Regions from separate parts of the Lelliottia sp. GFLA7 genome, predicted to be linked through region 3. Evidence: riboswitches for the same ligand, from Rfam matches in the RefSeq annotation. Region 3 holds a riboswitch; each other region holds the start of a gene.
What was found. Region 3 has a riboswitch for thiamine pyrophosphate ahead of thiC (phosphomethylpyrimidine synthase ThiC). Riboswitches for the same ligand answer to the same signal wherever they lie in the genome.

Region 1 (2,257 bases), on a different contig from region 3:
AGTGCGGTAATGACTGAGCAGCCATACGCTCCAAGGGCTGAGAAGGTTTTCAGATCCGCCTGAATCCCCGCGCCGCCGCTCGGGTCCGTGCCAGCAATGGTTAATGCGTTAATACGTCTCATGCCTGCGCCTCCAGGTTCCAGAGCGCGTCAATAAACGCGCTGGCAAAACTTCCTGGCCCGCGGCTTTCTTTGACGGCAACGCTACCGGCTTGCTTCATAAACCCGCATGCGGCGGCAACATTGTTCAACCGGTCACCTGGCAATGAACAGCTTGCCGCGACAACAGCCGAGAGCGCACAGCCTGTCCCCACGACGCGCGTCATCATCACATCGCCGCCAGTGATGGTCTGCGTACGTTGCCCATCGGTGACGTAATCCACTTCGCCCGTCACAGCAACAATGGCGTGAGTTTGTCGGGCAAGAGCAATCGCGGCAGGCAACGCGCTGGAAGCGGTATCGATGGTGTCAACGCCTCGCCCCCCCGCGCTCATACCGGCAAGCGCGAGAATTTCAGAGGCATTACCGCGTATCGCCGCAGGTTTGAGTGAGAGGATTTGTTGGCAAAAACGGGTGCGATACGACAACGCGCCCACGGCCACGGGATCCAATGTCCAGGGCTTTCCAGCGGCCACGGCACGTTCGATTGCCCGACGCATCGCCTGCGCGCGCGGCGCGGTCAGCGTGCCAACATTGATCAGTAAGGCATCAGCCATCGCTGCAAATTGCTCTGCTTCTTCGGCTTCAATCACCATCGCGGGGGACGCACCAAGTGCCAGCAAAACGTTGGCCGTAAAGGTTTGCACCACATCGTTGGTCATGCAGTGTATGAGCGGGGAAAGCGTGCGGAAGTGATGTAAGGCGTGTAAATCGAGTCGGTCAGGCTGCATGTTTCGCTCCTGCCTTGCGAGAAGAAGCGATAACCTTAACAGTCACCTGACTTCCCTACGCTGGCATTATCCAGATCAGGTGGTACGGGTATTTCTCAGCCTTCACGTAGAAGGGCACCCCGAGTCAAATTACCTAAAACTTCAGTAATATGGGCAGCGTAGAGGAAGTAATTATCGAATGCAAGCCTCCTGGACCGCTCTTTTCTGGTCATGAAAATGCTGTAAACATTTATTATTATTGGCCTATTTAGATTGAGTTACCCCCTATATATGTAGACATTTAATGTCATTGATTTTTTAGGGATAAATAATATAAACCTAAGACCTAAACACGTATCCCACTCTACTCAGTAGTCTATTTAAAACAAAATAAAATTAATTAAAACAACGAATTATGTGATCACACAGATAATTCTCAAGTCCCTATTCATTCGTATTTTTCGTGATCTAAATCAAATGTAAAGGGTGCGAATTACTGGATAGTTGTGCAAGGTAACTACTTCGTTTCTCTGTAAGAGACGCTATAAACTGAATGATATCCTGATAATGTGGTAGCAAATGTTAAAGCTTATTATTGCCTCGGCAATCGTATCAATTTCCCTTGTCGCCACAGGGGTTTTCATCGGTGTGATATATAAAAACACGGTTATCAGCATGGCTGGCAATTGCATAAATGAATAACTGAAATTTTATTATTTTGTCATCTGAAAAATGAATATTTCACTTAGCGTGTTTCGCCAATATAAATAACCTGCAAACAGTCAGGTTATTCCGCAGTATCGTTTGATAAAAAAATAAATAATATTAGGGTCAATGAATGAAGAAGATGATGTTAGCTGTTTTGGTCTGCGCCGCGGCGCTTTCGGGTTGTACGACAGAATCGCAACGTATTGCCAATTGCACAAATACCGGCGTCAGCCTGGATACGTGTTATAAAGTTGAGCATGATAATCAAAACGTTAGCCGCGCGGCAGCACTCCAGAATGCGTACAAACGTTCAGATGAATACGCAAAGCAATACGATAATAAGCATCATCATCATGGTGTTGAACAACATGCACAGGCCGCACACGTTGCCGATCCGCTACGTGAAGCGTCATTCTCGGCAAACGGTATTAAGGCCACGGTCAGCAATGGTTTCTTTACTGCCACCATTAACGGCAAAAAAGCCACAGTAAAACGTTTCAATGCCAATGCCTACGAAATTAAAGGCGCGGGATATGTTCTTTCTATTACCCTTGATGAAAACGGAATTACAGACGCGTCATGGAATAAAACCCATGGCAGAGACAATGGATTACTTCAGGTCGTTCAGAAGTAACGCATGGGCGGCTGAAAAGTCGCCTTTTTCGATTTCATCAGCGCGGC
Region 2 (2,257 bases), on a different contig from region 3:
GTAAATTCCAGCGTGGTTTGTGGTTTGGTCAGCTGATCAAAACCTGCAGGCAGCGTCACGTTGGTTACCGGATACATCCAGTTGCCGGTCGGGATCGCATTCTGGAATGCCGGTGAGACCATAAATTTCAGGAACTTTTCAGCCAGTTCAGGCTGTTTACTGGCTGCCGTACGTGCGGCCACTTCCACCTGCAAATAGTGCCCCTCAGAGAAATTCGCCGCCGCGTAGTGGTCTTTTTTCTCTTCGATGATGTGATACGCCGGAGAGGTGGTGTAGCTCAGAACCAGATCGCTTTCGCCCTTAAGGAACAGGCCGTAGGCTTCACTCCAGCCTTTGGTGACGGTAACGGTTTTCGCCGCCAGCTTCTGCCATGCTTCTGGCGCTTTGTCACCGTAGACTTTTTGCATCCACAGCAGTAGGCCCAGACCCGGCGTGCTGGTGCGCGGATCCTGATAAATCACGCGCCATTTCTGGTCGCTCTCTACCAGTTCCTTCAGGCTTTTCGGTGGGTTTTTCAGCTTATTTTTGTCATACACAAACGCGAAGTAGCCGTAATCGAACGGCACGAACGTGTCATTTTTCCAGCCGCCGGGGACGTTAACCGCCTCGGAGGCCACGCCGCTTTTGGCGAACAGTTTGGTTTGTGAGGCCGCGTCCAGCAGATTGTTATCGAGACCCAGCACCACGTCGGCTTTGCTGTTTTTACCTTCCATGCGCAGACGGTTTAACAGCGAGACGCCATCTTCCAGCGCCACGAATTTCAGCTCGCAGTTGCAGTCGGCCTCAAAGGCTTTTTTGACGACCGGCCCAGGGCCCCAGTCAGCGGCAAAGGAGTCGTAGGTGTAGACCGTTAAGACGGGCTTGGCAAAAACAGGCAGCGCAAACAGCGCCAGCAGGGGGAGAACTTTTTTTAACACTTTGCACCTCAAAGTTGAGTGGCAAAGGATTTTGAGCGACAGCCTCAAATCCCTTCGCCGGCGTTATCCGGATCAGGTTCGACGGGTATTATCTCAGCGCACATCGTTGATGCAGCACCCCGTTGAGAACAGCAGTAGTGTAATGATTTGGTGAATATTACGAAAGTGTTATGGTTCCGGCGGTGCAAACCAGGCCGATTTAAAGTCAAACCAGCCTAAGGTGTTCATTCTCAAACCGCGCATACTGCGCTGCCCCTGGATCATCAGCCAGTGGTGGATAAGCGGAACCATCGCCTGCTGCGACAGCAATTGCTGGCACCAGACGGCGAGATTCATCTCTCCGGCGCGCCATTGTGCGGCGTCCTGCTGCCAGTCGCGAGCAATACAGTGCTGAATAAGCGGAATTTCAAACAGATGCGAGAACAGGGAGAAGTCGAGCGGCAGGGTGAAATTGGCGCTGTTGAGCCAGATATCGCTCACCGCTTCGCCGCGGTGCCACTCATCGTATTCCACTTCCTGAATCTCGAGCTTCACGCCCTCTGCCGCCAGCAGTTTGCTCATGATTCGGGCAATAAAGCGGTGTTCAACGTGCTCGCGATAATAGGTCAGGGTGATGGATTCCAGCCCGGCGGGTTTCTCGCCGCGTCCTGGACGGGCATGGTGCCAGCGAGGAAGGAGCCCATACGCCGGGAACCAGTAAGTCAGGTGCTGATCTTCCGCCTGATAAATCAGATTGGCAGGGGCGAGAATTTGGCTCACCCACTGGCGCACCTCACGGCTGGCTCCGCGATGCGTTCGGGCATCAAACAGCAGGTAGTAACAGCCCTCTTCAAGACGGCTCTCAACGGCTTTCTCGCCCTCGGTGGGGCCTTCCAGCGTCAGGCCAGGGCTGAACTCTTCGCTGATGTCGGGCAGCACCCAGACATTCACTTCGTCAATCAGTGCGCGATAACCAAAGTAATCATCAAAAGCGCGGATCTTGAGCTGATTATTGTTGTTGCGCGTCACCGCGTAAGGACCGGTGCCGACAGGCTGGCTGGCAAACTGGGGCATCGATTGCCACTCGTGCGGCAAAATCATCGACGGCACATAGCCCATCAACCACGGCAGCCATTGATCGGGTTGCGAAAGTTCGATATCCAGCGTCCAGGCCGTCGGTGAGTGGATGCGTGAGATATGCGAATAGAGCGGCAGCTCGCGGGCACGCTGCAGCGACGCGATAACATCGCCCATTTCCAGCTCACGGCCATGATGAAAATGAATGCCTGGACGTAAAAAGAAGCGCCAGTGCAGGGGCGAAAGCTGCTGCCAGTGGTGGGCGATATCGGCTTCCAGCTCCC
Region 3 (2,257 bases):
AAGGTCCATGACCGTGTCCGCCCCCCAGCGTGTAGACCACACCAGCTTTTCGACCTCTTCTTCGATGGATGATGTTACGGCAGAGTTGCCGATATTGGCGTTGACCTTTACCAGGAAATTACGGCCAATAATCATTGGCTCCGATTCTGGATGATTAATATTGGCGGGGATGATGGCGCGACCAGCGGCCACTTCATCACGTACAAACTCCGGCGTGATGTTCTCCGGTAGACGCGCGCCAAAACCTTCGCCCGGATGCTGGTGGCGAAGCACTTCGCTGCGAATCCGTTCACGGCCCATATTTTCGCGAATGGCGATAAATTCCATTTCCGGGGTCACAATGCCCTGGCGCGCATAATGCAGCTGCGTCACGCATTTGCCTGATTTCGCCCGCTTTGGCGTCAGCAGACCGGTAAAGCGCAGTTCATCAAGACCATCATCTGCGAGGCGTTCTTTGGTGTAGGCGGAGCTGCGAACGGTGAGCGCTTCGCTGTCATTACGCGCGTCAATCCACGGCTGCCGCAGTTTTGCCAGCCCTTGCTGAACGTTGATGGTAACGTCGGTATCACCATAGGGACCGGAGGTGTCATAAACCGGCACCGCTTCGTTATCCTCAAACTGCGGATTTTCTTTGCTGCCGCCGAGAAGCGTAGGGCTGAGCTGGATCTCACGCATGGGTACGCGGATATCAGCCTGTGAACCAGAAGTATAAATACGTTTTGAGTTCGGGAAAGCGGTGCCTTCGAGCGTATCGATGAAGTGTTGTGCTTGTGCGCGCTGTTCGCGGCGGGTCAATTTTGCAGACATAGCTCATTCCAAAATAGTAAAGGAAGTGGCTTGTCAGACGACGGATGAAGCAAGAGGTGATCGCCCAGAGGCGATACAACAGCAGATTGACTCTTGTTCCCTTCGCAGGTATTAGCCTGATCAGGTTCCGCGGATCCCGAATTAACGGTCTCAGCCCGGCTTACGCACTGGGCACTCCGACAAGAAATTTACACTCCATCCTTCAAGCTGCCTCGTTATTGGCTGCCTTCATTCACCCCGGTCACTTACTGGTGCAAGCTTCCTGGGATTCACTCAGTTGCCGCCGCGATGCAGCATGAATGATTTCGTGTAATACCCCCTCGTGAGAGGGGCGAATATTTGTAAACTACGCGTTAACGATGAATAACTCAAGCTGGCCGCGCGACGTTATCTTCGTTGCTGGCCTTCAAATTGTTGTCCAGCGCGAGGGCAATCAGTTTGTCTTCCAGCGTAAAGCGTCCTTCCAGGGCTTCGCCGAGATCGGACAGCGCCTGCTGCAATTCCAGATAGTTATCCTGGTCGATCGCATTTTCGAGCGTGGAGTCGTAATAATCCATAATCTGCTGGGTGTTTGCTTCCAGCTGCGGGTAGAGTTTTGTCGCCGTTAAATAAGGATTCGTCCCTTCCATTTCACGGATAATACGTTCATAAATATTGAAATGGCCGTCGGAAAGGTAATCCACCAGACTCTGACAGAAATTATCCAGCGCTTTTTCGTTCAGGCGCATATAGGATTCTTTGCCAGGCTTAATGCCAACCAGATTATAGTAAGCAACAAGCAATTGTTTGCGCACGTGCAGCCAGCGATCGACCAGTTTATTACTTCCTCCAACGCGCTCTGTCAGGCTTTCTAGCTGGTTTAGCATGTTTGACTCCGCAAGGTTAAGGTTAAAAGCTGCCCGCCTAAATTTGTAAGAATATTGTTATCAACATGCCTGTGAAGCGAAGGTAGTGCAATAGATATGGATCGTATAATTGAAAAATTAGATCGTGGCTGGTGGATCGTCAGCCATGAACAAAAATTATGGTTGCCCGCAGGGGAGTTACCTCATGGCGATGCCGAGCAATTCGATCTTGTGGGGCAACCCGCATTAAAGATCGGTGAATGGCAGGGCGATGCAGTGTGGTTGATCCAACAGAATCGCCGTCAGGATATGGGATCGGTGCGTCAGGTGATGGATCTTGATGCAGGCCTGTTTCAGCTGGCCGGGCGCGGTGTGCAGTTAGCTGAGTTCTATCGCTCGCATAAGTTCTGCGGCTACTGCGGTCACGCCATGCATCCGAGCAAAACCGAGTGGGCGCTGCTGTGCGGCCACTGCCGTGAGCGCTATTACCCGCAAATTGCACCCTGCATCATCGTTGCGATTCGTCGCGATGATTCGATTTTACTGGCGCAGCACGTCCGCCATCGTAACGGTATTCACACGGTATTGGCTGGATTTGTTGAGGT

Region 1: it holds a riboswitch for thiamine pyrophosphate, as region 3 does, so the genes downstream of both, thiM (hydroxyethylthiazole kinase) here and thiC (phosphomethylpyrimidine synthase ThiC) in region 3, are expected to answer to the same signal.
Region 2: it holds a riboswitch for thiamine pyrophosphate, as region 3 does, so the genes downstream of both, thiB (thiamine ABC transporter substrate binding subunit) here and thiC (phosphomethylpyrimidine synthase ThiC) in region 3, are expected to answer to the same signal.

The regions. Positions count from the first base shown of each region.
Region 1 covers NZ_JBWLAQ010000002.1:614,038-616,294, forward strand. Annotated here, with positions in the region: gene thiD (bifunctional hydroxymethylpyrimidine kinase/phosphomethylpyrimidine kinase) at 1-122, opposite strand, end outside; gene thiM (hydroxyethylthiazole kinase) at 119-889, opposite strand; TPP riboswitch at 925-1,021, opposite strand; gene AC07RN_RS08520 (hypothetical protein) at 1,707-2,210, shown strand.
Region 2 covers NZ_JBWLAQ010000003.1:445,131-447,387, forward strand. Annotated here, with positions in the region: gene thiB (thiamine ABC transporter substrate binding subunit) at 1-917, opposite strand, end outside; TPP riboswitch at 949-1,049, opposite strand; gene sgrR (HTH-type transcriptional regulator SgrR) at 1,086-2,257, opposite strand, start outside.
Region 3 covers NZ_JBWLAQ010000010.1:7,194-9,450, reverse strand. Annotated here, with positions in the region: gene thiC (phosphomethylpyrimidine synthase ThiC) at 1-807, opposite strand, end outside; TPP riboswitch at 888-996, opposite strand; gene rsd (sigma D regulator) at 1,176-1,673, opposite strand; gene nudC (NAD(+) diphosphatase) at 1,770-2,257, shown strand, end outside.